One region of the Oleiphilus sp. HI0067 genome, then DNA from elsewhere that is predicted to be linked to it. Evidence: predicted binding sites of a transcription regulator. Region 1 holds the regulator's gene; each other region holds the start of a gene.
What was found. Region 1 encodes sigma-54, which starts transcription at its own class of promoters, with help from an activator protein. Its sites were predicted from a motif close to TGGCACNNNNNTTGCTNT; they were not measured.

Region 1 (7,899 bases):
CCGCTAATGTGAAGTGTGGCTTCCGCAATTTGTCTTAGCTTTTCCACTGAAAGGGTGACCTGCACATTTGTTATACCGTCCACGTGACGCTCAAGCTTCTCTAGCTTGTCAGTAACGTAGTTTTTCATTGAATCTGTTAGTTCAACGTGGTGACCGGTGATGTTTACTTGCATAAATGTCTCCTTGTTGGTTTTTTGCGGAAGAAATTTCCGCGGATGCTTCTAACAAGTCTTGCGAATATACAGCTTCTTACATTAAACGCTTCCTTTCGTTAGAAGGCGGGATTGACATCGCTTCGCGGTACTTTGCAATAGTACGGCGAGCAACGTTAATGCCTTGATCTTTGAGTAGGTCTGCAATTTTGCTGTCGCTAAGAGGTTTCTTAGGATTTTCAGCAGCAATTAATTTTTTAATGATAGCGCGTATTGCCGTCGATGAGCATTCGCCGCCAGAAGTCGTCCCAACATGGCTTGAGAAGAAGTACTTCAGCTCAAAGATGCCACGCGGTGTGTGCATATACTTTTGCGTTGTTACGCGAGAAATTGTGGATTCATGCATATCAACTGCTTGGGCTATATCATGGAGAATAAGCGGTTTCATTGCTTCTTCACCATAGTCTAAAAAGCCTTGTTGATGTGCAACAATTTTGCTTGCAACTTTGAGCAAAGTCTCGTTTCTGCTTTGGAGGCTTTTTATAAACCACTTAGCTTCTTGAAGTTGGTCCTTCATGAAGTTGTTGTCGTTGCTATTATCTGCACGTTTTATAAAGCCAGCGTAGCTGTTGTTTACGCGAATCTTAGGTGCGATTTCTGGATTGAGCTCTACTTTCCAGCGCCCATTTACCTTTTTCACCACGACGTCGGGAACAACGTATTCTGGTTCCGCTTGAATCACTGACTCGCCTGGGCGAGGGTTTAGCGATTGGATCAAGCGAAGAACTTCTTTCAAATCGTCTTCTTTAAGACGACTTCTTCTGATGAGCTGTGCGTAATCGCGACTACCCAGCAGATTGATATAGTGGCTGACGACAAGCTTGGCTTGCGGTAGCCACTCAGTGTCGGGATCTAGTTGACGTAACTGAAGCATTAGACATTCTTGAAGGTCTTTTGCGCCCACGCCTGCTGGGTCAAAATGTTGAACACGCTTCAGAACTGCGTGAACTTCTTCTAGTTCGACTGGATCTTCATCTTCTTCGTTAAATAGACCTTGATGAATATCTTCAATGGTATTTTGTAGATAGCCTTCCATGTCAATCGCATCAATAATTGTTTCTGCAATTAAACGATCGCGGTCAGAAAATGGTGTTAGATTAAGTTGCCATAGCAGGTGATCATTCAGAGACTCGCTAATTGAATTTCTGCTTTCGAAATCGCTGTCGTTCTCATCTGGCATTGTGCCAGAGCTTGCTGGGCCACTTGTTTGGTAGATGTCTTCCCATGCAGTATCGACAGGTAAATCGGTTGGTATCGAATCGCTAAATTCATCGCGTTCGCTTTCGTGAAGATCTCGTGATGGCTCGACTTCTGAATTTGATACTTCGCTAGATTGTTCATTTTTTGAATTTTGCTCTGACTCGCTATTTGGCGTCTCAGGACTGTCTTCAATCATTTCTAGCATTGGGTTTGATTCCAATGCTTCTTGGATTTCCGCCTGAAGATCTAGAGTCGATAGCTGAAGCAGTTTAATAGCCTGCTGCAGCTGGGGCGTCATTGTAAGACTTTGCCCCATTTTGAGTTGTAGGGATGCCTTCATTACCATCAGTCGGTCATCCTAACTTTTTCAGTGTTTTTGTCATTGTCGAACGAATTCTCTATGTGCTTGTCCAGCACGTAATGTCATATCTTCTATTTTAAGAACTTCCGAGAAGAATTTGAACGAGTTTTTGATGAACTTAGTTAAACCTTTTTTCACTGGTAATTGCACAGGGAATTTGGTTTTAAATTGTAAATTCATCGCCAAGGTAAACCTCGCGCACCTTTTTGTTCTCTAATACTTGCTCAGACGAGCCTGATGCAATGATGTGTCCATTGCCAACAATATAGGCTTGTTCGCAAATGTCTAAGGTCTCTCTCACGTTGTGGTCGGTGATAAGTACGCCAATATCTCGGTCGCGAACTTGTCGCACTATTTGCTTGATGTCGCTTACTGAAATTGGATCAACCCCTGCAAAAGGTTCATCTAGTAGAATGAAATCTGGCTCCATTGCGAGAGCTCTCGCAATCTCGACGCGACGGCGCTCGCCCCCGGATAAAGCCATACCTTGGCTGTCGCGAATATGTTCTATATGAAATTCTTTTAGTAATTGATCGGCTTTTTCGCGTTGTTCGGCCTTGCTTAATTCTTTTCTCGTTTGCAGAACGCTCAGAATATTTTCATATACAGTAAGTTTTCGAAATATTGATGCTTCTTGTGGTAAGTAACCAATACCGGCTTTTGCGCGCCCATGCATTGGCATGTTGCTAATGTCTCTGTCATCAATGAGGATTTGGCCCTTATCCTTGGATACTAGGCCAACGATCATGTAAAAGCAGGTAGTCTTACCCGCGCCGTTCGGACCAAGCAAGCCAACAATTTGTCCTGTTTTGATTTCAAGCGATACGTCGATAACAACTTGTCGTTTTTTGTAGGCTTTAGCAAGATGCTTAGCTTGAAGTGTCTTCATTAGGATTCGCTTGGTCTAGATTGTCGTTGGTTTGTGAATCGGAGTTTTCACTTGAAGGCTCAGATGCTTGAGGGAAGTACTGAATCTTCACTCGTTTGCCACTATCTTGATCCCCTTTGGCGCGAATTGCTTTGTCCATGATGTCGTATTCAATGCGATTTCCGGAAAACGAATTGGTGTCCTGGGCGAGTGTGGCGTTGCCGTTAAAAATCAAAACAGCATCTTTTGCTTTATACGTGATTTGTTCAGCTTGGCCGCTGGTGTTTTGAATATTGCTACTGGCGTCTGTTTGCTTGAATGTCGCGGGTGTACCATTCGCAATGATTTGTGTTACGGCGCGTTCACGAGCAAAAACACTGATGTTATCTGCGGTGAGTGTTGTCGAACCCTGGCGAATGATAACGTTGCCGCGATAGGTCGAAAAACCCTGTGAATCATCGATCACGGCACTGTCGGATTCAATTTCAATAGGTTGGGTTCGATCTACGTCAATGCTGTGAGCATTGTGCGTGGCAGTGAGTAAAAATAAAGTGACTAGAGCTAGGCTATTAATTCGCCAAGTCATAAATACCTCTAACGCGTTGAGAGAGTTCGATTTTTCGATCGTTGAGCGATGCTTCTAATCCGATAGATTTAAGCGTGCTTTTATCCTGAGTAATACTAACTTCGCGATCAGTAGATATAAAGTCATTGCGTGTATCGATATTCAGGTCTTGGGTAAGGATTGTTGTGATTTGTCCTTCTGAGCTAGTACGAGAAAGCTTGACCCGATCCTCTAGATATAGGTTTCCAGTATCGGCGTTAAATTGCCCTGATTCTGCGTTAAGTCTTAATTTGTCGCCTTGCTCATTGGTATACCAAATGGTTGGAGATTCTGTCGTAATCAGGGCATCATCTTTAAAGTAGAGAGACTTATCTGCTTTGACTTCTAGTTCTAGTTCGCCTGATTCTCCGAATTCCCGTAGGTAGGTATTGTTAGCGAAAGCAAAAGGTTTCTTTTCATTGCTGAATAGTTCTGGCGTCTCAGTTTGTGTAATGTCGCTGGTGTAGAACAGGCTTACCCCGACCAGTAAGATGACCGCCAATAATGAGAATTTTGATCGTTTAAAGGTTTTGCTCATATCACTTTTTTAAAAATGATTGATGAATGTCGTCGAGTAAACCTTGCGCTGATAGTATGAAGTCGCATGCCTCTCTTACGGCGCCATGGCCTCCGCTTGTTTGTGTGCACATGTCTGCATGTTCTTTCACAAAGCTATGCGCGTTCGGGACGGTGATGCCAAGGCCGCAGTGCTTGATGGCAGATAGGTCAGGCAAATCATCTCCCATATAGGCGCATTGCTCCCAGTCGAGTCCCAATTCTTGGCGAATATCATCAAGTGCAATCTTTTTGTCTTCGCGTCCTTGAACTAAATGCTTGATACCTAAGTCTCTTGCTCTGCGGGCGACAAGAGGCGAGTTCCTGCCCGTAATAATGGCAACTTCAATACCGTTTTGTTGGAGGAGCTTAATGCCGTGGCCGTCGAGTGTGCAAAACGCTTTTAGCTCGTCGCCTTGAGCAGAAAAAACAATTTTTCCGTCGCTTAATACGCCATCAACGTCGAGACCTAAAAGTTTGATCTTGTTTGCAGCATTTTTCGCTGCTTCGTTTATTGAATGGTTCATACGACACCCGCTTTCAAAAGGTCGTGCATATGGATCACGCCAACTAGTTTGTTCTCTTCATCAGATACCAAAAGCCCTGTGATCTTGTATTCTTCCATGACTTGCAATGCTTCGGCGGCGAGCGCCTTAGACTGAATCGTTTTGCAGTTCTTGGTCATTACTTTTGAGATCTCTGTGTTGTGAAGATCTAGCTTGTCATCAAAGGCGCGTCGAAGGTCGCCGTCTGTGAAGAGGCCTTGAATCTCGTTAGCATCATTCACAATCGCTGTGAGGCCAAAGCCTTTATCCGATATTTCAAATAGCCCTTCGGTCAGGGGTGTAGCAGGGCTGACTTCTGGAATTCTGTCACCTGTGTGCATCAGTTGCTCCACAGTCAATAGCAACTTACGCCCAAGGCTTCCGCCTGGATGAGAGAAGGCAAAGTCTTCTTCTGAAAAGCCTCTAGCTTCAAGAAGTGCAACAGCAAGCGCGTCACCAAGGGCTAGCGTCACGGTTGTACTTGATGTTGGGGCAAGTCCCAGGGGGCAAGCTTCTTTGCTGATGCTTATATCTAATGAAACATCACTAGCTGTCGCGAGTGCGGAGCTTTGCTTGCCTGTCATGCTGATGAGTGGCGCGCCCATGCGTTTGATTAGAGGAAGAATAGTTACCACTTCTTCCGTCTGGCCCGAGTTAGAAATGGCAAGCACAACATCTTGTTTGGTGATCATGCCTAGATCGCCATGGCTTGCTTCACCGGGGTGAACGAAAAATGCAGGTGTGCCTGTGCTTGCTAAAGTGGCTGCAATTTTGTTGGCGATATGACCTGATTTGCCCATGCCTGTCACAACAATTCGGCCAGAGCACTGAAGCATTAACTCACAAGCTTTTTCGAATGAGCTATCGATTCGTTCGAGCAAAGCGTTTACTGCATCGCGCTCGATTTCAATTGTACGTTTTCCAGAGTCTATATAATTCATGCAATTGTGCTGGCTGAATCCTGATAAAGAACGAATAGGTAGATAATATAGCTGCTTAGCATCACTGTGCCGGCAAGTTTTCCAATTTTCTCTCGTTTAAAGAGGTGGTTGATAAAACATACAAGAGCAAGGCCGAAAGTGAGCGTGAACATGAATCCATAGTCGCGAATCAAGTTTGCTTGCTCGATAAATGGCGGTGCAATCAGTGCTGGGATGGCTAGCACTGCGAGTAGGTTAAATAAGTTAGAGCCGATGATATTGCCAAGAGCAAGGTCATGGTGACCCTTCAATGCGCTAGCAATCGATGCCGCTAATTCGGGCAAGCTTGTACCTATCGCGACAATGGTTAAACCGATGATCAAATCGCTAATTCCAAGCGAACTTGCTATGCCACTTGCCCCCCAAACGAGCATTCTTGAACTTAAGATAAGGGCTGCAATGCTTCCGACCAAAATCGTGATCGCTTTGGTTTGAGCCATGGGTTCATTGTCTTGTACTTCCTCAGGTAATTCTGAAGAAGAGGAAGAGAGTTTAGCGAGTGCGATGAGCGAGATGAGGAGTATGCCAATAAGGATCAAGCCATCGTTGAAATCGAGCAGGCCGTCAATGATAACAATCGTTGCGAGCGCTGTTGCGATCAAAAGTATAGGTAGTTCAATTTTTAGTATTCCGAGCTTAATCGGAATAGCAGAAATGAGCGTAGTTACACCGAGCACTAGTGCTATGTTCGCAATGTTGGAGCCGAAAGCGTTTCCAACGGCGAGTGTGCTGGCTCCTTCGAGGGCTGCCATGCCTGATACGATAAGCTCGGGAGCGGATGTGCCAAATGCGACGATGGTTAGACCAACAAGCATCGGTGTCATGCCAAGGTTGAGTGCCGTGGCTACCGCACCTTCAACAAATTTGTCCGCACTCCAAATTAAAATTATCAAACCGATAATTACGGCTAAACTGAATACTAACAATGGGTATTGCTCTTATAAGGTTTTGTTAAAGCGCGCATTTTGCGAGACTTACCGGTACAGTGCAAGTAATAAGACCTGTAATTGCTTTGTTTAGTTTTTACTTGTAAATGCTTTCTTGAGGTCGCTACAATCAGACGCCTCAAAGGAACACTAGAATAAATTAGGAAATCGCTTGTCCTCCTATATAGAAGTCGAAAATCTTAGCTTCTCCCGCGGGTATAGAAAAATCTTCAATGGCCTCAGTCTGAGCATTCCGAGAGGAAAAGTGACGGCGATTATGGGGCCTAGTGGTATTGGTAAAACAACACTCCTCAAGCTCATTGGTGGTCAGCTGCGACCAGAGGGTGGTCGAGTATTGGTAGATGGCCAAGACTTCCAAACCTTAGGTCGCGACGAGTTATTTAAAGCGCGCGCCAAAATGGGCATGCTTTTTCAGAGTGGGGCGCTTTTTTCTGATCTGACCGTCTATGAAAACGTCGCGTTTCCTTTGCGTGCCCACACTAAACTTCCTGAGGATATGATTCGTGACATCGTGATCATGAAGCTCAATGCTGTGGGTTTGCGTGGTGCGCGTGATATGAAGCCTTCAGAGCTTTCTGGAGGTATGACTCGTCGTGTTGCTCTCGCGCGTTCAATCGTTCTTGATCCTGCCTTAATTATGTATGACGAGCCTTTTGCGGGGCAGGACCCGATCGCAATGGGAGTTCTTGTGCAGCTAATTCGTTTATTAAACGACACCCTAGGCCTAACGAGCGTTCTTGTTTCTCATGATATTGCTGAGTCATTGAGTATTTGTGATCACGCGATTGTTATTGCCGATGGTCGCGTGATTGGAGCGGGCTCTCCTGAAGAATTACGTCGTTCTGATTCTGCCTTAGTTAAGCAATTTGTTAACGGTTTACCTGACGGGCCTGTGCCATTTCATTTTCCTGCGCGAGATTATAAAGATGACTTGCTTGGTGTGGATGATTCAGACCTGCTCGGTTTAGGGGGTAGTCGTGGTTAAGTCCATTCAAAAGCTCGGGCGTACAGGTATTGAATTTATTTCGGCTCTCGGTCGTTCAGGCGTGTTTTTATTGCGCGCCATTATGGGCTTAAGTTTCACTCGTAAAGGGACGGGGCTGTTGGTGAAACAGTTCTATCAGGTCGGGGTGCTCTCTCTCATTATTATCATTGTTTCTGGCATGTTTATCGGCATGGTTATCGGCCTTCAGGGCTATAGCATTTTGGTGGACTACGGCTCAGAGCAAGCGGTAGGGCAAATGGTCGCGTTAACACTTGTAAGGGAGTTGGGGCCTGTCGTGACTGCGCTTCTTTTTGCTGGGCGAGCTGGTTCTGCTTTAACGGCAGAGATCGGGTTGATGAAAGCAACGGAGCAGTTATCGAGTCTTGAAATGATGGGTGTTGACCCGATGCGTCATATTATTGCACCGCGTTTTTGGGCGGGTTTTATTTCTTTGCCAATACTAGCTGCAATTTTTAGCGCAGTTGGGATTTTCGGTGGGATGCTTGTGAGTGTCGACTGGTTAGGCGTATACGATGGTGCGTTCTGGTCAAATATGCAGTCGGCAGTTGAGTTTGATGCTGACGTGCTCAATGGCATGATAAAAGCTGTAGTGTTTGGTTTGGTTGTAACTTGGATCGCGGT
Region 2 (7,899 bases), on a different contig from region 1:
GGGAAGAAATGATTGATTTTGTCATGGCTTCGGGCAGCTCCGTTGCGTATTAGGCTGCTACTAGTATGAACCTCAGATATAAAAAAGCCCAGCATTTGCTGGGCTTTTCTTTAAAACAAAGTCTTAAACTGAGTAGTACATGTCGAACTCAACTGGGTGAGTTGTCATGTTCAATGTCTCAACTTCTTCACGCTTAAGTTCAAGGTAGCCTTGAATCATATCTTCAGTGAACACGCCGCCTTTTGTAAGGAATTCGTGATCAGCTTCAAGAGCGTCAAGTGCAACGTCAAACGTTTCAGCAACAGTTGGGATCTCAGCCGCTTCTTCAGCTGGAAGATCGTACAAGTCTTTATCTGCTGGATCGCCAGGGTGGATCTTGTTCTGGATACCGTCAAGACCAGCCATCATCAATGCAGAGAACGCCAAGTATGGGTTTGCAGATGGGTCAGGGAAACGAGCTTCCATACGACGCGCTTTTGGCGAGTTAACGAATGGAATACGGATAGAAGCTGAACGGTTACGTGCAGAGTATGCAAGCATAACTGGAGCTTCGAAACCTGGAACCAAACGCTTATAAGAGTTTGTAGAAGCGTTAGTGAATGCGTTGATCGCGCGAGCATGCTTGATGATACCGCCGATGTAGTACAAACACTCGTCTGAAAGACCTGCGTAGCCGTCACCAGCGAAGATGTTGTTGCCATCTTTTGCTAGAGACATGTGTACGTGCATACCAGAACCGTTGTCACCTACAAGAGGCTTAGGCATGAATGTCGCAGTCTTGCCGTAAGCGTGTGCAACGTTGTGTACACAGTACTTAAGAATTTGAACTTCGTCGGCTTTGTTTACAAGTGTGTTCGCACCAACGCCGATTTCACACTGACCAGCAGTACCTACTTCGTGGTGGTGTACTTCGATCACTAGTCCCATTGCTTCCATTGCAGCACACATTGCGCCACGAAGATCGTGCAAAGAGTCAACTGGTGGTACTGGGAAGTAACCGCCTTTAACGCCAGGACGGTGACCAGTGTTGCCGCCTTCGATGCTTGCGTCGCTAGACCATGCAGCTTCTTCAGAGTTGATTTGGTACATCGCACCGCTGATGTCAGCTTTCCACTTAACATCGTCAAATACGAAGAACTCTGGCTCTGGACCAAACAATGCGCTGTCTGCGATGCCAGTAGACTTCAAGTATTCTTCTGCGCGCTTAGCAACAGAGCGTGGGTCACGCTCGTAGCCTTGCATAGTTGCAGGCTCAACGATGTCACAACGCAAGATAAGAGTGGTTTCTTCAGTGAAAGGATCAAGAACTGAAGTAGAGTCGTCAGGCATAAGGATCATGTCTGATTCGTTGATGCCTTTCCAGCCAGCGATAGATGAACCGTCAAACATTTTGCCTTCTTCGAAGAAGTCTTCGTCAACTTCAGATGAAGGGATGCTTACGTGCTGCTCTTTACCACGTGTGTCTGTGAAGCGAAGGTCTACCCACGTTACTTCATTTTCTTGGATCAGGCCCAGAGTTTTCTCTGACATTATATTTACTCCATTTAACGGATGTTTTCGAACACCAAAGAGGTCGTTCTTGTATTTCGGTCTGCGACGATTGTTATCACCTTTGCAGATGTTTGTTGTCGCAAACTGTTGTTTTATTGACGCAATAAGCGTTCTTTGGGGCTTATTTCGTACTCGCGCCTATAAAATTGGCAGCAGCGTAACACGCTAGGCAACCTATTTATAGGGTTTCACGGGGTGTGCCCGCTTTTGGTTCACTAGATATGCAAGCATCTTGCCAAAAGTTAAGAGGCTCTATTTTTTGAGTATAAACAACGAATTAGGAATTTCTTGGAATTTTACAAAGGTTTTTATTGCGCCTTAATGGTGCGCATGGCTTCTTGCAGGGTCAATTTGGTGCATTCGTTGTTTTGGGTAGGATTGCAAATAAATGTACATTTGATGTCCATCTTCATTTGCTTGCTGTATACTCCGCGTCCGATTTTTTAACCCTCAAATTTTTGGGAATTGCTGTTGTGATTGAGAACCTTAGAAATATCGCCATTATCGCGCACGTTGACCATGGTAAGACTACCCTGGTTGATGGCTTGTTAGGTCAGTCCGGTACCTTAGATCGTAAAGATGAAGGTGCTGAGCGAATTATGGACTCGAACGATCAAGAGAAGGAGCGTGGCATTACCATTCTTGCTAAGAACACAGCAATTACATGGAATGATTACCGTATTAATATTGTGGACACTCCTGGGCACGCCGACTTCGGTGGTGAGGTAGAGCGTGTTCTTTCTATGGTTGATTCTGTACTACTTCTTGTTGATGCAGTAGACGGACCGATGCCACAGACGCGTTTTGTAACGTCAAAGGCGTTTGAGAAAGGTTTGAACCCGATTGTTGTTATCAACAAGATTGACCGTCCGGGTGCGCGTCCTGATTGGGTAATGGATCAGGTGTTCGACTTGTTTGATCGACTCGGTGCAACCGATGAGCAGTTAGACTTCCCTGTGATTTATGCGTCTGCATTGAATGGTATTGCGGGAGATGATCCGGAAGAAATGGCAGAAGACATGACGCCATTGTTTCAAATGATCGTTGATCAAGTTCCAGCGCCAAAAGTTGACCCTGAGGGTTCTTTCCAAATGCAAATCTCTGCATTGGATTATGATTCATATGTAGGTGTTATTGGTATTGGACGCATCACGCGCGGAACGCTGTCGCCTAATCAGCAAGTTATTGTTAAGCAAGCAGATGGCAACGAGCGTAAAGGTAAGGTTCTTAACGTGAAGGGTTATCATGGTCTTGATCGTGTGGATACTGATTTGGCGAGTGCGGGCGATATTGTGTGTATTAATGGTATCGACGGATTAAGCATTTCAGATACTTTATGTGATCCAGCAAATGTTGAAGCATTGCCGGCGCTAAGTGTTGATGAGCCAACAGTAAGCATGACCTTCCAAGTAAACGATTCGCCGTTTGCTGGTCTCGAAGGCAAGTTCGTAACTTCACGAAATATCAAAGATCGTTTAGATCAAGAGCTTATCCATAATGTAGCATTGCGTGTTGAGCAGGGCGATACAGCTGATAAGTTTGTTGTGAGCGGTCGTGGTGAGCTTCACCTTTCAGTTTTGATCGAAACAATGCGTCGTGAAGGCTTTGAACTAGCAGTATCTCGTCCAGAAGTTATCGAGAAAGAAATCGATGGCGTGATGATGGAGCCCTACGAGAACGTAGTAATTGATGTTGAAGATCAGCATCAGGGTTCGATCATGGAAGAGCTTGGTTTGCGTAAGGCTGAGTTGACTAACATGGAGCCAGACGGCAAAGGTCGCGTAAAACTCGAGTTCTCAGTGCCGTCGCGCGGTTTGATTGGTTTCCGTGGTCAGTTCCTTACGCTTACATCAGGTAGCGGTATCATGACATCTGTATTTGATCGTTATGATGTAGTTAAAGCTGGTGAAGTTGTATCACGTCAAAATGGTGTATTGATTTCAATGGTGAAAGGCAAGACCTTGTCTTACTCTTTATTCAATCTTCAGGATCGTGGTCGTTTATTCTTGGGTCACGCTGTAGATGTATATGAAGGCCAGATTATCGGTATTCACTCTCGTTCTAACGATTTGGCAGTTAACCCTACAAAAGGTAAGCAGCTAACGAACGTACGTGCATCTGGCACAGATGAAGCGTTAACGCTGGTTCCACCTATTCGTCACACGCTAGAGCAAGCGCTTGAATTCATCGAAGATGATGAGCTAGTTGAGGTAACGCCTGAAAGCATTCGTTTGCGTAAAAAGCTATTGACTGAAAACGAACGTAAGCGCGCGAAGTAAGTTTTTCAGTAAAGTTTAGAAAGCCGAAGCATGTCTTCGGCTTTTTTTATATCTTGAGAAAGTAAACATATACTGGAGTCAGAGTACTTTTACTCTGACCTCTAATTGGTTTTGGAAAGTGAGGCGATGAAAGCACTTATTCAAAGAGTAAAAAATGCATCGGTTGAAGTGAATGGGCAAATTGTCGGAGCTATTGATGAGGGTATTCTTCTGCTGCTAGGCGTTGAGAAAGATGACGATCAGCTGGTTTCAGACCGTATGCTCAAAAAAATTCTCGCTTATAGAATCTTTGATGATGAGAACGGAAGAATGGGGAGAAGTCTTGCTGATATAAATGGCGGTTTGTTGGTTGTGTCACAGTTCACCTTAGTGGCTGATACTAAAAAAGGAACCAAGCCGAGCTTTTCTTCAGCGGCGCCGCCGGAGCATGGTGAGTTGATATATAACCACTTTGTGGCACAAGCGTACGAATCGCACCAAAATATTGCGACCGGTCAATTCGGCGCAGATATGCAGGTAAGCCTCTTAAACGACGGGCCTGTGACCTTTATGTTAGAGCTCTAATCTTGCATTTATTGCCTTATTTTCCCTGAAATATGACAAAAATAAGAATTTTTGCACTAAAAAATTGCGTAGTGTAACAAAGTGTACTAAACAGAATACAAGGGAATGCATTAAGTTATTGCTCTAACACGCTGTTTTGACTATAAAAATGAACATTTTGTAGGTTTTTGTGGGTGCCATTGGAAATCTGGCACGGTTCTAGCTAAATGCTTAAGCGTTAGGAAATGGAGTAACTTGCCATTAGTAAGCGGCGATACTCTTGTTTAGAAACGAGTGCTGACAAAGCGCATATTTTCTAAACAAGCTGTAACGTGCGAAATGTGAACTTTTTGGCTTAAGATACTTTTGGTCAAACCAACGAGCATACTTTTGGTGCACTCAGTGTTCGAAAGTATGGCAGTCGTGAAAGAAATTGCTCGGTCATTTCGGTTGTAATATTTCTGTCATGGGTGTGAAATTAAATGGGCACCACTTTGGGGTTTCCCATTGAAACTATAAAAAACAATTTAATAGCTATTAAATTAACTAAGAACGAGCGGGCAAGGCCCAATCTTCAATTAGCAATAAGGAAGACGAAATGAAAAAGACTCTGATCGCTTCAGCTGTAGCAGCAGCTGCACTATCTTCAAACGCATTCGCGATGGATCATGCATCTGATCTTGCTGAAAAGCTTGATTTAATGCCAACTATCTACGGTAACATTCAGTTAGTTAACGACACTACTGATGACTCGCTTACAGATGATACTACTTCTGAGTTCGCAGATAACGGTTCTACGCTTGGCTTCAAGCACGAGCACGAGATCGCTTCAGGTATCTCAGGTTATTTCAAAGCTGAGCTTGAGTTCGATGCTGATGACAAAGAAGGTAACGGCGGCCTTAACGGTTTTGACGAAGCTTACATCGGTGTAAAAGGTGATTTCGGTAGCGTTCAGTTTGGTTCTGACGATACTGTTGCTGAAGATTTCGACGTTATGGACTTCGAAGAAGTTTATGGTATCGGAACTGGTAACTTGGTTGGTATGTCTGAAGGTGACAACATCCAATACCGATCTCCAGATTTCAACGGTTTGACTTTTGGTGTTACTCAAAAAGCTGATCAAAAGCCTACTGACACTGTATTGACTTCTGCTTCTGTTGGTTACTCTGCAGATGCATTCGGTGCAACTCTTTCTTACGCAGTTGGTCGTGGCGATGCAGAAGATGCATTCGGTCTTGGTGGTACTTTCGCTATTGAAGACTTAACTTTGATGGCTTCTTACGAAGATCAAGATAAAGCTTCATACGCTGCGATTGGTGCATTGTACACAATGGGTGCTGCTCAATTTGCTGCTCAATACGGTACTGGTGACAACGGCTTGGACGGTGCTGCTGAAGAAACTGTTGACGAGTTCTGGTTGCAAGCGCTTTATAACATCAGCGACAACATGTACACGTACATTGAATACGTTGATGCAGAAGAAGAAACTGGTTCTACTACTACTAAGGATCAGTCTAACTTCTCAATCGGTGCTACATACTATTTCTAAGTCTAACTTAGTAAGCTAGTTAAAAAGAACCGGCCTATTGGCCGGTTTTTTTGTGTCTGTTGTTTAGTAAAATTTTACTGTTGTTAAGGTGTTGGATTAGAAAATGGCAAGAGAATTGGAATTGAAGCTGCGTTGTCGCGAGCAGATTGATTTGCAGGCTGTAATACAGTGTTGTGAAGATCTTGGTGCTACTTTTGCTTCTAAAGATCAGGCGCTCACTGAATCGAAGAATCTGCGCAATATTTACTTTGATACGGATTCTCTATTGCTGCACAAACAGCGCATGGCTTTGCGGGTGCGAAATAAAGCTGGATATTACATTCAAACACTTAAAACATCTGGAACAAGTATTGATGGAATCAGTCAGCGGGGTGAGTGGGAGTGGTCGCTGGATCAGAGCGAGTTAGATATGCCTTTGTTGAATGAAGCGCCTGTCTGGAGTGCGCAGTTGCGTGATCAAGAATATCGTGCTGTGTTTGAAACGAACTTCTTACGCGAAGCGTGTGAGTTTGATTATCAGGGTTACGCTTTTGAGCTGGTATTAGATGTCGGAGAGATTGTATCTCAAGCTCGCACTAATACGGTGTCTATCAATGAAATTGAGATTGAGCTGAAGGTCAGTCATTCTGCCGAGTCGGCTGGTATGGGAACTGGAAAGGCTGTTTCGGTTTTACAAAGTTTATCGCATGCACTGTGTCAGAACTTGCCATCAGAGCAATATGATGTAAGCAAGGCGGAACGTGGGTACGCCTTGTTTTTAGGCTAAAGAATGATGTTTGGCGGTATTAAGAAGATGAAGTTAGTTGTTGCATGTAAAGCTTGCTTGCTATGTCTTATTCTGAGTTTGTATGCCTCTGTTTCTTTTGCTGATCTCCCAATTGAAAACGCGACAGAAAAAGCAGCTGAGCAAGCGCCTGGCGGCGTGGATGCAATTCAGCATAGCGATGTGAAGTTGGCCGAGTTTTACGTGCTTTATCAGTCAGTGCTGTCTGATTACCTTGTGCCGGGTGAGAAGAATGGTGTTGAACTTAATTTAGTCAATTATGCCGATCTTCGTTCTGACGATCGGTTAGATACGCTCATGCAGTTTTTGGCTGAATACGATTATGATCAACTAACGAATAAGACGGAGCGTATTGCCTACTTCTTGAATGCGTACAACATTATGGCGATCAATATGGTTGTCGAAAATTGGCCCCTGAAAAGTCTTCGCGGTTTAGGGAATATGTTTCGTCCTGTGTGGACGCATAGTTGCGGCACATTTAATAACGAGCACATGACCCTGCGAAAGCTTGAGCATGATATTTTGCGAAAACAAAATGAGCCTCGCATTCATTTCGCTTTAAATTGCGCTTCTGTTTCATGTCCTGATTTGCGATCTGAGCCCTATGTTGGCGAGAGGCTCGAGCAACAGTTGTCTGAGCAAACTTTTGGCTTCTTTAAACAATCGGGAAAGGGCGTGGTTGTTGATGGCAATCAGATCAAGGTGACACCTTTGCTTGATTGGTTCGAGGAGGATTTTGAACCGGTAGGTGGGGTGACTGCTTTTCTTCATACATATCTGCCAAAAGATAGTGTTCCTGCTGATTGGCAGCTTCAAGGTTTTCTTCCGTACGATTGGGAGGTCAATGCGCATCTCTCGGGATCAGAAAAACGCCAAATTAGAATGCGAGATAAGTAAGTCTTTCGGTTTCCTCTTCCGGCTTAAAACTTGATGCAGGGCAGCATTTTGTTGAGATGCTTTGCTACACTTCTTCGCATTACTCGTATTCTTTATCGTTTCATTGGTATCCACTATGTCGTTCGCACATTTTGTCGTTGAGCAACCATCCTCTTTACGCGCAAACGCTACCCGTTTTTTAGATCATGTTCAGGAAAGTGATTCTTATGAATTGCTGTCTGATGATTTCAAAGCAACGTTGACGCGAGCTTGTGCGCTCAGCCCTTTTGTCGCTGAGTTTGTCTCTAAGTACCCTG
Region 3 (7,899 bases), on a different contig from region 1:
GTCCTGCAAGATCTCTTCATCTGGCTCAAAGCTCATTCACTAACCCCTTTGTACTCTTCCTAAAACCCTAAGCTTGATAAAAGGTCATCCACATCGTCTTGACCATTTACAACATCTTCGCGTTCTTCTTTTTTCATCTGTGGACCTTCGCCATCCATATTGGTTTCGATGGACTCAAGGTCGTGCACAGTACCTGTAATTTGGTCGACCTTTCCGGCCATCCTTACAAGGTTAACGAGATTTTCTTCAACATCTTTAACTAAATTTGTTACACGATTGATAACTTGACCCGTTAAGTCCTGAAAATCCTGTGCAAGCAATATAGATGATAAATTTTGATATACCTTATCTGAGTCATTACCAAGTTGAGTCAAGAAGGTATCCATGCGCCCCGTTAGGTCTCTAAATTCACTAGGGCTCATTTCCTTACGGCGCAACTTTTGCCATTCTTGCTTAAGTTGATCAGCCTCATCTTTCATATGCGATGCATAAGGCATTGTTTCTTCAACAAGGTCTAAGGTTTTGTTGGCAGCGCTATTCGTCATATCAACGACGTAGGCTAGTCGGTCAGATGCATCATCAATTTTCGATAAAGCTTCTCGGCTTTGTACATCACCGCAATCAATCTGAAAGTCGCGAATCGATTCATAGAGACTGCGAGTCAATCGACCTACTTCGACATAAAGTGTTTTATCACGAGTTTGATTAATCTCAGAGATGAGACTAAGCGCGGAAGACAAGTCGCCCTGATCAACGAGATCTTTTAGCTGACTTGTTTGTTCTTTAAGCAGTTGTTCAAAGCCTTCTACACCTTCAATGCTTTGCGCTGCTTGAGACGGAGTTAGTTCGTTCATAACAGTACTAGGCATCAATTCGTTCGAAGATTTTCTCGATTTTTTCTTTCAAGACGGCTGCTGTAAATGGCTTAACCACATACCCATTTACACCTGCTTGTGCCGCTGCAACGATCTGATCTCGTTTTGCTTCAGCAGTAACCATCAACACAGGTAAAGACTTTAAGTCATCATCTGCACGAACGGTCTTAAGCAAGTCAATACCAGTCATTCCTGGCATGTTCCAATCCGTCACGAGGAAGTCATACTTACCGGTTTTCAGCATCGGCAATGCAGTATTGCCGTCATCAGCCTCATCGGTATTTGTGAACCCTAAATCGCGAAGTAGGTTTTTAATAATGCGCCTCATTGTCGAAAAATCATCAACAACAAGGATTTTCATATCTTTATTCAAGTCGACCTCCATTCCTGTCGAAACCTTTGATAGCGTTTCAAACCCTAATATGAAGTCTAGACAGAGAAATGAGTCTAGCCAGTTTTTTTTATTGGAAAATCAAGAACTTTGATTAGTTATGGATAGTCGTAAATTACGAATCAATCCACTCATACATTCTTGACTTTAAACGGATAGCTGCCTGTGAGTGAATTTGACTAACACGAGACTCACTCACATCAAGAATTAAGCCTATTTCTTTTAGATTCATCTCTTCTTCATAGTAAAGAGAAAGCACTAAATTTTCGCGTTCCGGCAAACGCTCTATCTCAGATGCCAGGGCTTTTTTAAACTGCTGCTCACTAAAGAAATCACTCGGTCGATCAGCAGTCGAGCCACTCTCGACTTCAAAGCCTTGGCCTTCAGAGTTTTCAGCCAGTTCCTCGAGTGAAAAAAGCTTACCGGCATTACTATCTTTCAGGCACGCAAAATATTCATCGAGAGACATTTCAAGCTCTGCGGCAATTTGCTCGTCACTCGCATCTTGCCCAGTTCTAGCCTCAATCGCTTTTACTGCTTCCGCGATGCGGCGCGCGTTGCGATGTACGGAACGAGGCACCCAATCGCCCTTACGGACTTCATCCATCATCGCGCCGCGAATTCGGATTCCGGCATAAGTCTCAAACGACGCACCACGATCACTTTCGTATTTTTGCGCAGCCTCTAGCAGGCCAATCATGCCGGCCTGAATCAAATCATCGACTTGAACACTTGATGGAAGGCGAGCCATTAGATGATGTGCAATACGCTTTACTAAGGGCGCATGCTTCACGATCAACTCATCTGCGTACTGTGTTTCTTTTTCGCTATACATCAACAAAACAGTATGGCCCTGCCGTAAAAGTACTGCATGGGGAATAAATCATTACGAGGCTACAGCCAATCCTAGGCTTGTACTAAGCGCTCAACAAAAAACTCCAAATGTCCTCTTGGAGTGCTTGGTAATGGCCACGAATCAGCCTTTTGAGCGAGCTGCTTGAATGCTATAGATGCTTTAGCGCGGGGGTAAGCTTCTAATACAGGGCGCTGACGCTGGACAGCTTTGCGTACGTTTTCATCGTAAGGAACAGAACCTACATATTGGAGTGCAACATCAAGAAAACGTTCCGTCACAGAGGTAAGCTTTGAAAAGAGATGGCGCCCCTCTTCTGGGCTGCGAACCATATTTGCAAGGACACGAAAACGGTACATGTCGTAGTCGCGATTAAGCAGCTTTATTAATGCATAGGCATCGGTAATAGACGTTGGCTCATCGGTCACAACCAGTAACACTTCTTGGGCTGCACGAACAAACGATACAACACCATCTGATATACCCGCTGCGGTATCCACAATCAGAACGTCAAGATCTTGTGATAATTCACTGAAGGCGTTGATTAAACCGGCGTGCTCTAGATGGTTAAGCGCAACCATCTTTTGCGTTCCGGATGCAGCCGGCACGATCTTTATTCCTTTGGGGCCTTCTACAAGAATATCGCGCAGACTTAAATCACCTGATATAACGTCTGAGATATTTCCCTTTGCGGTAATTCCCAAGAGCACGTCGATATTTGCCAAACCTAAATCCGCATCGAGCAATGTCACTCTGCGACCTAGATCCGCTAAGGCTAAAGAAAGGTTGATCGATACATTACTTTTACCGACCCCACCCTTACCGCCAGTGACCGCTATAACTTGAACAGGGCTAGAATTCGCCATGCTGATGAATATCCTTTTGTTTTACTTCTTCTTCGCTTCGAGACAAGACAAACCTTAAAAGCGACTACCAACAACCAAAATAGGTGATTGGTGAAATTTGTCTAGTTGACGCCAGTGATATTAAGCAAAATTGCTAACTGATTCGTCTACATGCTGCTGCGCATTCGCGTGGCTCGGAATTGTCACCCATCGCTCGGAACTATTCAATAATTCCTCCGCTTTATTGAGCAGACTTTGACGCTCCGCCAAATGAATATCTTCTGGCACTCTCTGGCCATCTGTTACATACGCGCAGGAAAGTTTACTCGCTATAAGGTAACTTAATGCTTCCCCAAAGCTTACAGCTTCGTCAAGTTTGGTAATAATTGTTCCCGCTAGCCCGACCATCTTGTAATGCTTATAGTTAGCCTTCATCACAGCATACTGACCCGTTGCCGGCATCACTAAGTAGTTTTGAATGCGATGCGCAGACATTTTCAATTCTTTAAGCTGCTCATTCCACGAACGATCAGACTGCATCAAACCAGCCGTATCCACCAATACAAGCTTGCGATCAGAGCACTTGTCTAGAATCGCATCTAAGCAATTATCCTCGTCAACAACATGCACTGGAACATTCAGAATTCTTCCAAACACTTTTAGCTGCTCGTGTGCGGCGATTCGGTAACGATCTGTTGTCACCAAAGCAATACCATCTGCCCCATGACGCATAACATAACGCGCAGCCAACTTACCAATCGTCATTGTTTTGCCACTTCCGGTCGGGCCAACAAGTGAAATCACGCCACCCATGTCGATGATTTCGCTATATTCTGTCTGAATCGCACCATGAATTTGTTTACGCACCTTTGCCCAAGCAGTATCAGAATCGCCTTCACTTGCAACGCTATCTAGCAATTGCTTTCGAATAGGCTGCTGAATCGCTAGACGCTCTAAGCGCTCATCTACGATCGATTGGCTTGGCGTCACAACAGCTTGAGGCATTGGTTCAATAGATTGTTGCGAAGTCGACTGTTTCGCCTGAGCAGAAATCATTTCGCGTAGTTCACGAAGCTCTTCCTGCATCACGTAAATCGCATCATCTTGCTTGCTCGAACGCTCATCATGATTGACTGCAGGAGTCGCCTGAATCTTATTCGTTTGACCAAACTGCTCTGTTTTAATGACGTTCTGTTCTTGCTTCACGCTCTCGATGCGGCGACGACTTCTATCCATTTCCGCCTGCAATTCGAGACTGCGCTCAGCGCGTTGTTTTGCGAGCTCGGACGCGCTCACTTTAGTTTCATTATTAGATACCTGAGCAACACCCTGCTCTGGCTGATCTTCATATTCGGCAGTTGCCAATATCTCGACACCACCATTTGTTTTTGAGTTTGAAAGAATCACCGCATCAGGGCCTAAATCTTCGCGTATCTGACGCAAAGCATCTTGCATTGAATGGGAGAAATAACGCTTAACTTTCATAACTCTTCACCTAAAGGCTTTTTTGACGACAACTTCCTGTAGTCAAATTATTGACCGACCGTCGACACTATATTTATTTGCTTGTTATCCGGAATCTCTTGATATGAGAGCACCCGAATACCGTCATTTACAAAGCGTGAGAACTTAGCCATCGCTGGGCGGACTGGCGCGGAAACTAACAGTATTACGGGGTTTCCAAGCATTTCTTGTCGCTGCGTTACATCTGCTAGTGAACGCTGCAAGTTCTCCACAATACCGGGCTCCAAGACCATTCCGAGATCATCGGCACCGCCGGTTTTCTGTGCTTGCTGTACAGACTTAAGCAATAGCTGTTCCAATTCAGGCTCGAGTGTAATAACAGGAATTTCCGCCTCACCTTCAATCAGGGTTTGTACGATCATCCGCTTCAAACCTTGCCGACAAGCTTCGGTCAACACTTCTGGCTCTGCGCCTTTAGGTGCGCGACTAATCAAAGCCTCAGCAATAGAACGCATGTCTTTGATTGGCACATCTTCTTGCAATAGATTCTGAAGTACTTTTAATAGAAAGGAGACACTTAAAGTGGTTGGCACTAATTCTTCAGCAAGTTTTGGCGCCTGCTTCGTCAACTGATCAATCCATTGCTGAACCTCTTCGTGACCCAATAGCTCATAAGCATGTTTTTGAAGAAGTTGGTTAAGATGCGTTGCGACAACAGTGCTTGCGTCCACAACGGTATAACCCAAGGCTTGAGCTTGATCTTTGTTCTCTGGATCGATCCAAACGGCTTCCATGCCAAAAGCAGGATCGACACCCGCAATTCCATCAATACTACCAAATACTTGCCCAGGATTAATCGCCAGCTCTCGATCGGGATGAATCTCTGCTTCGGCCAAGGTCACCCCCATCAAGGTGAGACGATAGACATTAGGCATGAGGTCAAGATTGTCGCGGATGTGCACTGATGGCATCAAGAATCCAAGCTCCTGTGAGAGCTTCTTGCGCACACCTTTTATACGACCCAAGAGCTGACCGCCCTGACCTTTATCAACCAAGGGTATTAATCGATAACCTACCTCTAGACCAATAATATCTACGGTCATCACATCATCCCAACCCAACTCTTTCTGGGACGATTCTTGTTGACCTTCTTGCCCCGCTGGAAGCTCTAGAGTTGAAGAGTCAGGTTGCACCTGCGCACTACCAACATTGGCTTGCGAGCCACGTTGAGGGACCGGCCCATCATAAGGTTCTACCTGCGGCTTTTTATTCTGGCGATCACGATACCAAGCCCCCGCGCCGACAAGAATACCAAGCGACAAAAACGCAAAATGCGGCATGCCAGGTACGATGCCCATCACGATTAGAATACCAGAGGCGATATACAAAGCCTTAGGCGACAAAAACATTTGATCAAGCACTTGTGATGACATGTCTTGTGTCGTACTAACACGCGTCACCATAATTGCCGCAGCGGTAGAAAGAAGTAACGATGGAATCTGTGCGACCAAGCCATCACCAATCGTAAGAAGCGAGTACTTTTGCATCGCATCATTGAACTCTAGTTGGTGCTGCAAAATGCCGATACTCAAACCGCCAATAATATTAATGGCTAAGATCAACAAACCCGCAATGGCATCACCACGTACGAACTTTGATGCACCATCCATCGCCCCATAAAAATCTGCTTCCGTGGCAACTTCTTCCCGACGCGACTTCGCCTCTTCTTGATTGATAATTCCTGCGTTAAGGTCTGCATCAATTGCCATTTGTTTGCCTGGCATCGCATCGAGTGTAAATCGAGCACTTACTTCAGATACACGCCCAGCACCCTTGGTCACGACCACAAAGTTGATGATCATTAAGATTGCGAATACAACTAGACCAACGGCGTAGTTGCCGCCAATAACCACTTCACCAAAGGCTTGAATTACTTTACCGGCTGCGTCCCCGCCCTCATGGCCTTCTAGGAGAACAACACGCGTTGACGCAACGTTTAATGCCAAACGTAGTAAGGTCGCAACCAACAAAACCGTAGGAAATATCGCAAACTCCATGGGGCGGAGCGCATAAACACAGACAAGAAGAACAACCAACGACAAGGCAATATTGAAGGTGAATAACAAGTCCAACAGGAAAGGAGGTACAGGCAAGGTCATCATGCCAAGCACCGCTATCAGCAATAGCGGAATGGCCATGTGGCTTTGAATAAATTTAAGCTGATTTAAGCCAAGACTTGTTTGCATAACACCTAATCAATCTTGTGATGATAACTACGAATGACGATTTTTCGTCACAACTATCGCTAGCTACAGTGTTTTGCAAAAATCGACCCAAGTTTTAACCCCGATCGATATTTTTTATAACATGCTGCTAATCGTGCTGTAGATCATCCGGAATTGGGATGTCAGGCATACTTGGGCGAGGTCTTGCACGTCTTCGGAATTGTTGTAACTGGAAGACATACGCAAGCACCTGAGCAACGGCCACATATAGACCCGAAGGCACCTCTTCCCCAACTTTTGAATTGTAATAAATCGAACGAGCAAGAGGCGGCGCAGCCACTAACTCAATATTATGCTCTCTACCGATTTCTCGGATTTTCATAGCAACCTCATCCACCCCCATCGCAAGCACGATTGGGGCATCGTCTTGATCAGGCTTGTAACGCAGGGCGACTGAGTAATGTTCGGGGTTGGTAATAATGACGTCGGCTTGAGGAACGTCTTGCATCATGCGCCGCTGAGAAATTTCACGCTGGAGCTGACGAACACGGCCCTTAACTTCAGGTTTACCCTCAGTGTCTTTGAATTCGTCTTTGACTTCTTGTTTGGTCATTTTCAGATTCTTATTGTGATCGTACATCTGAAAAGGAACATCAACAGCTGCAATAATAATCATCGTGCAAGACAGAAAAAAGAAACTCCAACCCAAAATATCGGCAGCATGAGCCATGGCCGTGACGGTCGCCTGATTGGCAATACCTAACAACTCTTCGGTATGAATTTGAAGTAAAACAACCGCGAAAAATAAGACAATCCCGACCTTGGCAATCGCCTTGGCAAGCTCTACGAGAGATTTGAGCGAAAACATCCTCTTCAAACCTTTCAAGGGATTCATACGGCTAAATTTAGGCGCGACAGCTTTGGGCGCTATCAGCCAACCACCAAGCACAATAGAGCCGGCAATTGCTGCAATAAAGAGCATTACCATTAAAGGCATCGTGACGAGCATGGCTTCGCCCGCAGCGTCCAGCAAATAAAGGCCCATTTGGTGAGAATCAAAAACAACTTCGCGTGGCAACACAAAGCTATGCTTCATGATCTCAACCATCGTTTCGCCAATTTGCGCGCCAAAGATCAGAAGCCCGCCCGTACCTACAATCAAAAGCAAGGCCGTGTTCAGTTCTTTTGAGCGCGCAACCTGCCCCTCCTCCTTGGCTTTTTCTATTCGCCTGGGGGTGGGTTCTTC
Region 4 (7,899 bases), on a different contig from region 1:
TTGCGCGTCTAAAATTACTACTTAGTTTTTTCGTATATTTCTCTGCATCTGTGCAGGTATCGACGACGACGCTATGATCTTCATGAACGGTTCGATTATATAGGCCATAATGACCGAAGCATTCTTCGATTAAGCGTGATGTTAAGCTTTGATGGGGGATGTCTCCCAAAATTAGCTCGTCCCAACGAATATGCTTGAACATATATTCCATTAGAGAAATTCTAGCCGATCTCTGATGCGCTTTGTCGATAATGAGATCTAAATATTCTGAGCGAAAAGTGTTTGGCCCAGACCACGAGCAGCCAATGATTTGTAGTTGAGTTACTGGGAGTAAAAACTGGCGGTAGCGTCGAGTATAAAGTGGTGCGATGCCAACTAGCTTGCCATATTGTTTGCAAACCAGCAGCCTCAGTTCGAACTTGTTTATTTTGGAAAAATGTTCCCACCAGGTTTTTATCCATAGCCAAGAACTGAACAAATGATCATTATCTGACTGATGAACTAACTCATCCCATTCTTCTTGGAGTGAGATAAACTCTTTGAACGATATTTGTTCGACTTTATAGCCTTGTGAAGCTGGCAGATCTGCGTGTTTTGCTTCACTTACTGAGCTGCCTAATATGTCTCCATCACAATCGCCTGGCATCAAATAAAAATCGTTTTGAAGATATGAGGACAGCTCGGCCCTTTCACTATAAATAAAACAATTTGCTGGGCTTGCCGACTTTCTTATACCGAATGCGCTAAACGATTTTTCCCATTCTGGGCAAGATGTCATGCAACGAAAATGCGAGTTTAAACTCGCTATATGGTTGAGGATTTTTCTGTGTTGATTGCCGTCCTTAGGGCCGATGTAGTCAACGAGAGAGATGCGATCTTCGGTGGAGTGAATGACAGCTAAAAATGTAAGGCGTTCGTTTTTTTCTTCGTAAATAAATCGATATCGAGCAATAGGTGATTGTTCATAACGCCAAAGTAGGTAATGGCTTGATCTATCAATGGCAGCACTATACTCGGTTTTTACAGTGCGCCATAAGCCATCTAGCAGAGTTTGATTAGGCAAAGTATCGCTTTCTATTAGCGATGCTGCGTCTTCAGTAATGCTGGTAGGCTTCAGACTATCAGTGGCATAGCTGTACACATTTTTGAATGCTGACCAGCCAGATTTTTCTAGGACAGCTGCTGCTGTAGGGCTTGTCCCTAAGGCGAAGGTAAGAGGGCTCTGTTTCTTGAGCTCCTTTTTTATTTCTTTACCAACGCCTAGTCCTCGGCAATGTCTACTAACAAAGAAGTCACAGCTCCAGGCAGCCTCTAGCTCGCCATGCGCCTTGGTATGTAATTTAACGGGCATCATTCCGTTGAAGCCTAGAATATTCCCCCAGTTATCTTCAGCAACTATCGGTTTAATAGATGAGTCGAAATACCGTTCATCAAACTGCCATTTCCAGATAAGGGGTTTGATTGATGGAGCATTCAATAGGTTAATAATGCGGCTTTTATCTTCAGCAACGTATTCGCGTATCGAAATGCGTTTTTTCTGAAGAATGGTTTTGGGGCCAGCCATTATTAAATAGAAACCTTGTGTTCATCTAACCAACTTTGAAACATTAATATGCTCCACAGTTGCAGTGAATAATCGCTGTTGCCATCTAAATGCATTTTTAGAATGGGATAAATCGTCTTGAAGTCGAATAGACCTTGTTGACGCAAAGTTGAAGGGTTGAGTAAATCTGTCATCCAGCTTTTAAGTGGGCCTCTTAACCATTCTCCAATTGGGATGGCGAATCCTTGTTTAGGGCGTTCAAATAACTCTCTAGGTACGTAACGGCTCAGCACTTCTTGCAAGGGCCATTTAGCAACGCCGTTATGCGTTCGAATGTCTGAAGGGATGCTTGCGGCAAGCTCTACTAGTTTATGATTCAGTAGCGGGATTCTAGTTTCCAAGCTGACTGCCATACCTGCTCGATCGACCTTCGTGAGAATGTCGTCTGGCAAATACATCTGCATATCTAGGAGCTGAAGCTTGCTTGTGTAATTTAGGCTTGATGGGGACACATTGATTAATTTATTAGGCTTAAACCCTTTAAGTGGGTGAGCATTGTCTTGCCAGAATGCAATTGAGCGTTGATAAAATTCTTCAAAGCTCTTGGCTGATGCTTTGTAATAATTGCTACGAAGTCTCTCTGACGCAAAGTGTGGGTAAGCGCCAGACACTCCGAGTGGTAAAGAGATAAGCGTATTGAAAAGGTTTTTAGGCAGAAAATGAGCAGCCTTTTCTAGCGCGCTAGGGCCTTGTTGTATTCGCCAGCTATCAAGCACTTTTTGATATCGAGAATATCCTGCGAATAATTCATCTCCACCATCTCCTGACAAAGCTACTGTGACATGCTGCTTTGCAAGCTCACAGACTAAGTAAGTAGGGATCTGAGAAGAGTCTGCGAAAGGTTCACAATAAACATTTGCGAGTGTTGGAATCACATCTTTAGTGTCCTGCTCGCTGACATAAAACTCTGTGTGGTTTGTCCCTAAGTGCTGGGCAATTACTTTCGCATGTTCGGCTTCGTTAAAATCATCGAAATTAAAGCCAATGCTGTAAGTGTTGATCGCTTTGTCTGACAAGCTTTGCATAATGCTTGCGACGGTAGAGGAGTCAATTCCACCAGACAAAAATGCGCCGAGAGGAACGTCGGCCAGCATTTGATCTTTAATCGAGCTAAGCAGTGTCGCCTCAAGTGCGTCAGCGGCTTCGGTTTCTGTTCCTGCGAAAGGTTGCTCGCTTCCCTGAATCATTACTTCAGTTGCTGACCAATAAGTATTGAGCGAGTAACCTAGAGATTCGCAATCGAGCTGCAGATATTGACCTGGTTCAAGTTTGAAGCAATCTTCATAGATTGATAAAGGCGCAGGAACGCAGTTGTGTTGAAGGTATACTCCAAGTGCTTCGCGGTTAAGTTTTGCGTTAAATGATGGGTTTGCTTTGAGCGCTTTAAGCTCTGAACTAAAGAAAAACTTATGCCCTTGTTTACTGAAATAGAGGGGCTTTTCTCCCATTCTGTCTCTAACGAGATATGCTTGATTTGTTGATTTATTGTACGCGCAAAACGCATACATGCCCTCTAGCTTATCGAGCGTATTTTGTAAGCCCCAATGTTCAAGGGCATATAACAATACTTCTGTGTCGCTATGGCCGTTGAATGATTGGCCGAGCTTTTCTAGCTCTTTTTTTATAACCCGAAAGTTATAGATCTCACCATTGAATACCAATACAAAGTGTTGGCTTTCCATTGGTTGTTGACCTGTCTCGCTTAAATCAACAATGGCAAGGCGACGGTGAGCAAGTGCCACAGAGTTCTGAGTGTTCACCCAGAAACCTTCGGCATCAGGGCCTCGATGCTCAATGACATCTGCCATCAGCTTAAGATGTGTATAAGATGCCTCAGTGTGTTCAGTTTTATTAGCTTGTACGAAAAAGCCAGTGATGCCGCACATTTTATGAACCTTTTACTTCTATGAGTGGTGTATTCAATTCAGTGAGGGCGTTAATCATTGAGGGCTCGGTCGCAGCGCAGTCTTTTGCATTGGTGATTGCGAGTTGCGCTTCAAAATAATTGGTTCCCGTCAGTATTGCGGGGATTTGCAATAGCTTCGCTTTTTTATACGAGAGCGCTTCTTGTTGACCCACTTGATAACGATATGCAAGACATACTCGGTAACCTCGTAACTTGTGCTTAAGGCCAACATACTGAAATTGTTGCGTATCTGCGGTAATAATGTTTCGAGATTCGACTAGCCAGTCAGTGTGAGAAAATGGCGATGGCCAATAGGGTACAAGGTTTTCGGTGCTCTCTTCTTTCCAGTTAAGTACTCTATAAAGCTGGATGTTTTGCACGTAATTGTTTGCTTTCTTCTGCAGCAAGATTTTTGCGTTTGGAAGTTTCGGTATGTTTGTATCTGGTTTTGCTGGTGTATAGCTTAATTGAGAGCTTGAAATAATATTGGGTACTTTTATTGCGCTATTTAGAGCGAAGCTTAAAACAGGTGTTAGCATTAAAAGGGCGAATGTAAGCGCTATTTTTTTGATAGAAAGTGCTTGTTTACTAGGCTCCTTTTGCTCTGGGAATAGTTCAAACCGACGAGCGATAAAAAATAGAGGCGCTAACACTATACAGAAGATAATCCAGCCAAAGGTTTCATGATCGGCGACCAAGCTGCTTTCCATGTTTGTTTCATAAGCAATAAGTATCAACAAGAAAATTCGGAGCCAGTTGGAGAATAGACTAAGTGCAATTGCGGTTGCTAATAGCTTGGTGCTTAGAGCCCTATTAGGTTTTGAATCAAGAATTACGTATACGGCGAGTGCGCATGCAATTGTAAAGTAACGCAGTCCTGAACACCCGTCGGCAATCACTAGAGCACCATAGGGAAGTGTGATGGTATTTGCTTCGATAAGAGCGGTAATGTCGATGAGATCGACTAGCCAAGTCACAGTTAAGCTACTTAAGTCGACAAGGGCTTGATTGAGGTAGTCCCAAATCGGTATAGCAAAGTAAACGAATGCGATGGAGGGGAGGAGTTTTAAACCGATATGTAGCCCTAAATAACTGGCAGTGGCGAACCATAAAATAATTGGGATTAAAACTTGCTCGAGGATGTTTATATTAGCGCTAGATATGACGAGCCAAGCAAGGCTTGATAATGCCAAACCGATATAAGTTAGGTAGTTTGATAGAGAGCCGTTCTTAATGTTTTGGGTTTCGATTCTATGCAGAGTTCTTGCGCTGAGATGAATGCTCATGGCGATCACTAAAAGCCCATGAGATAAAGATTCATCGAATTTAAGCCAGCGATCTAAAAGTACTTCTGTTGTTGGGTAAAAAACAAAAAATACAGCTAAAAATAGACTGCTTAGTTGCAGGTAGGTATGAGTGAGTGTTGGCAAAATCCATCCAGCCATGTAATACGCGTGTTTATTCATGGTAGCTGAATGGTAAGGGGTTGCAATACCTCATTGTTTTAAATGAAAAAAGGACACCGTTTGGTGTCCTTTTTAGTGCTCAATCGTCATGCCGGACTTGATCCGGTATCAGAGTGATGTGGCTTATTAAGCTTTACGGCGGCGCGCGAAACCTAAACCAGCAAGGCCTAAGCCCATAAGAGCAAGAGTGCCTGGCTCTGGAACGTGGTGACCAACAGTGATGTCGTCGATGCCCCAACCGTCAGAGTAGTTGTATGAGTTACAACCGTTTGGATCGTCACACTTATCAAAGTAAAGAGACGCGCCTGTGATAGCCATGTCGCTGATGATAGTTGTGTAGAACAATGAACCGCTCGGGAATGAAGTATTTACTTGGTATTCTTCAGTAGAACCGTCTTCATAAGTAAGCTTGATGCGGCCGCCTTGGTCGTTGATGTCTGCCAAGTAGAAGCCGATCGCATTGTATGAATCGTCTGCATCGATGTTCCAAACAACGTTTGTTGCGTCGTTGCTATCTAACCAGAAGTCAGTTGCATCGCTCGCTAGAACTTCACGACCATATTCGCCAGTACGAGAGCTTTCGATTTTAAGGTTACCGTTGTTAGTGTTTGAGCCTGCTTGACCCGCACCTGTTAGTGTAAAATCGCCAACCGCAGTGCTTAGTGTTGTTGCTGAGTCAATCCACTTTTCGTGCTGGCTGCCGGTGAATACTGCGTTGCTAGTATCCCAGCCGTCGAAGCTTTCAGTGTCTGACGCAACTAATGTGCCTAAGAATGCTGATTCAACACCAGAAAGGTAAGCAGCATCACCAGCTGAAACGCTGATGATTGCAGCTGACTGAGCCGAAGCTGCAGCAACTGTAAGTGCCAAACCTGTCATTACGCTTTTTAGTTTCATTGTAATGCTCCATTTATCTTTATAAGCGTGATAATTGTTGAAGTGGCAACCGGCTGTCTGTTTCATCCTTAGTAACAGACCCTTGGCTTTCCGTCCCAATCTCGCAATTGGTTTGGCGTACTTCGTTGTTTTTACCAGATGATTTTCTGATGGCATGAAAATTTGCAATTAATACGCCAAAAACATTAAAGGCTCGTTAAGTTAGTAGGGTAGAGATTTAGAGGGAATCGAAGTTGAGTAAATGTGTAAAAAACACTGACGCTTAAATGTGAACCTGTGAAACAGTTCCGTGATGAGGTAAGAGGAATGAAAAGTTTCCGTTAGTCTTACTTATAAGTGTAATATTGCGGTCATATTCTAGCTCGCAATTTAGAGCTTGGTTTTGGTAACGATTTTTAGTCAAAAACTCACTAAAACTAAGCATGCAGGATAAGCAGGGAAGGCGCGAGCAAAGCGTTAATGACAAAGGGTAAATAATGAAAGTATCAATATTTGGGACAGGGTATGTCGGGCTAGTGACCGGCGCGTGTTTGGCTGACATGGGGCACGATGTTATTTGTGTTGATGTCGATGAGAGTAAGGTTGAAAAGCTCAATAACGGCGTTATTCCAATTTACGAACCTGGTCTTGAAAGCATTGTTAAGAATAATTTTGCTGCGGGTAACTTGAAGTTTACGACAAAAGCGGAAGAGGCCATTGCGTTTGCTAAGTTGCAGTTCATCGCGGTTGGTACTCCTCCCGATGAAGACGGTTCTGCAGATCTGCAGTATGTATTGGCGGTGGCTGAAACGATTGCGACCCATATGCAAGACGAAAAAATCGTGATCGATAAGTCTACAGTACCCGTCGGTACGGGCGATAAAGTGCGTGCGAAAATTGAGGGTGTGCTCGCGGAGCGCGGCGTAGAGATTGATTTTGATGTGGTTTCTAACCCAGAGTTCCTGAAAGAAGGTGCTGCTGTAGGCGATTTCATGAAGCCGGACCGAATTGTCATTGGTTGCTCGAAAGAGTCGTCTGAAGCACCAATGCGTGAGTTGTACGCGCCGTTTAATCGTAACCATGACAAGATTCTGTTCATGGATGTTCGATCTGCTGAGCTCACGAAGTATGCGGCTAACGCAATGCTGGCAACCAAGATTAGCTTTATGAATGAAATGGCAAATTTGGCTGAACGACTTGATGCAGATATTGAAAGCGTGCGTTTAGGGATCGGCTCTGATCCGCGCATTGGCTTTCAGTTTATTTATCCTGGCGCCGGCTATGGTGGTTCATGTTTCCCTAAAGACGTGCAGGCTTTAACACGTATCGCACGAGATGCTGGATATGAATCAGAGCTTGTGCAGTCTGTAGAGAATGTGAATAACCGCCAGAAGCATCGTTTGTTTGAAAAACTCAGTGCTCATTTTAATGGTGAGCTAGCAGGTAAAACGATTGCAGTTTGGGGCTTGGCCTTTAAACCAGAAACGGATGACATGCGTGAAGCGCCATCGCGTTGTCTGATGGAAGCATTATGGAATGCAGGTGCCAAAGTCGTGGCCTACGACCCCGAAGCTCAGGAAGAATGTTCACGTATTTACGGTGAGCGTGCAGATCTTACTTTGGTCACGAATAAAGATGCGGCTCTTGAAGGTGCAGATGCCTTGGTGATTTGTACAGAGTGGAAGGCTTTCCGAGCCATGGATTATGAAGCTGTTGTGCAAAAGTTAGCGAATCCTTTGATCGTAGATGGACGAAATCTGTACGATCCTGCTATCGTTAAAAATTATGGCATTACATATTACTCAATCGGCCGAGCATAAAGTCTGATGAGTACCAAAGGTATCTGTTGATCAACGCGTCGAATAGATACCTTTTTTGCGTGTAGATATTCATTGAATGAAGAATAAGGTTGATCATGGAAAGCAAAGGAAGTATTCGACGTCAGGTAAGTAAATTAAAGCTTGTTACCGCAGTGTCTGCCGCGCTCTTTTTGGGAGCTTGTGGCGGCGATGATACGGATACCGAGTTTCAGAATCACTTAGACAGAG

Region 2: the regulator sigma-54 is predicted to act here: its motif matches at 1,772-1,789, upstream of glnA (glutamate--ammonia ligase).
Region 3: the regulator sigma-54 is predicted to act here: its motif matches at 6,747-6,764, upstream of flhA (flagellar biosynthesis protein FlhA).
Region 4: the regulator sigma-54 is predicted to act here: its motif matches at 6,034-6,051, upstream of A3739_RS29145 (PEP-CTERM sorting domain-containing protein).

Annotation. Positions count from the first base shown of each region.
Region 1 is NZ_LWFI01001277.1:2,659-10,557, forward strand. Features, by position in the region: gene hpf (ribosome hibernation-promoting factor, HPF/YfiA family) at 1-173, opposite strand, end outside; gene A3739_RS19640 (RNA polymerase factor sigma-54) at 250-1,752, opposite strand; gene lptB (LPS export ABC transporter ATP-binding protein) at 1,937-2,662, opposite strand; gene lptA (lipopolysaccharide transport periplasmic protein LptA) at 2,643-3,227, opposite strand; gene lptC (LPS export ABC transporter periplasmic protein LptC) at 3,211-3,783, opposite strand; gene A3739_RS19660 (HAD family hydrolase) at 3,785-4,327, opposite strand; gene A3739_RS19665 (KpsF/GutQ family sugar-phosphate isomerase) at 4,324-5,286, opposite strand; gene A3739_RS19670 (calcium/sodium antiporter) at 5,283-6,251, opposite strand; gene A3739_RS19675 (ABC transporter ATP-binding protein) at 6,424-7,257, shown strand; gene mlaE (lipid asymmetry maintenance ABC transporter permease subunit MlaE) at 7,250-7,899, shown strand, end outside.
Region 2 is NZ_LWFI01001088.1:86,465-94,363, reverse strand. Features, by position in the region: gene A3739_RS15555 (DUF4124 domain-containing protein) at 1-25, opposite strand, end outside; gene glnA (glutamate--ammonia ligase) at 124-1,530, opposite strand; gene typA (translational GTPase TypA) at 2,025-3,830, shown strand; gene dtd (D-aminoacyl-tRNA deacylase) at 3,957-4,394, shown strand; gene A3739_RS15535 (porin) at 4,972-5,922, shown strand; gene A3739_RS15530 (CYTH domain-containing protein) at 6,026-6,688, shown strand; gene A3739_RS15525 (DUF547 domain-containing protein) at 6,692-7,603, shown strand; gene glnE (bifunctional [glutamate--ammonia ligase]-adenylyl-L-tyrosine phosphorylase/[glutamate--ammonia-ligase] adenylyltransferase) at 7,719-7,899, shown strand, end outside.
Region 3 is NZ_LWFI01001133.1:617-8,515, reverse strand. Features, by position in the region: gene A3739_RS16480 (chemotaxis protein CheA) at 1-36, opposite strand, end outside; gene A3739_RS16475 (protein phosphatase CheZ) at 60-854, opposite strand; gene cheY (chemotaxis response regulator CheY) at 862-1,248, opposite strand; gene A3739_RS16465 (RNA polymerase sigma factor FliA) at 1,382-2,101, opposite strand; gene A3739_RS16460 (MinD/ParA family protein) at 2,173-2,985, opposite strand; gene flhF (flagellar biosynthesis protein FlhF) at 3,106-4,449, opposite strand; gene flhA (flagellar biosynthesis protein FlhA) at 4,497-6,674, opposite strand; gene flhB (flagellar biosynthesis protein FlhB) at 6,802-7,899, opposite strand, start outside.
Region 4 is NZ_LWFI01000113.1:3,918-11,816, forward strand. Features, by position in the region: gene A3739_RS01520 (GNAT family N-acetyltransferase) at 1-1,564, opposite strand, end outside; gene asnB (asparagine synthase (glutamine-hydrolyzing)) at 1,567-3,489, opposite strand; gene A3739_RS01530 (archaeosortase/exosortase family protein) at 3,491-4,975, opposite strand; gene A3739_RS29145 (PEP-CTERM sorting domain-containing protein) at 5,102-5,872, opposite strand; cyclic di-GMP riboswitch class I at 5,914-5,999, opposite strand; gene A3739_RS01540 (UDP-glucose/GDP-mannose dehydrogenase family protein) at 6,349-7,671, shown strand; gene A3739_RS01545 (tetratricopeptide repeat protein) at 7,767-7,899, shown strand, end outside.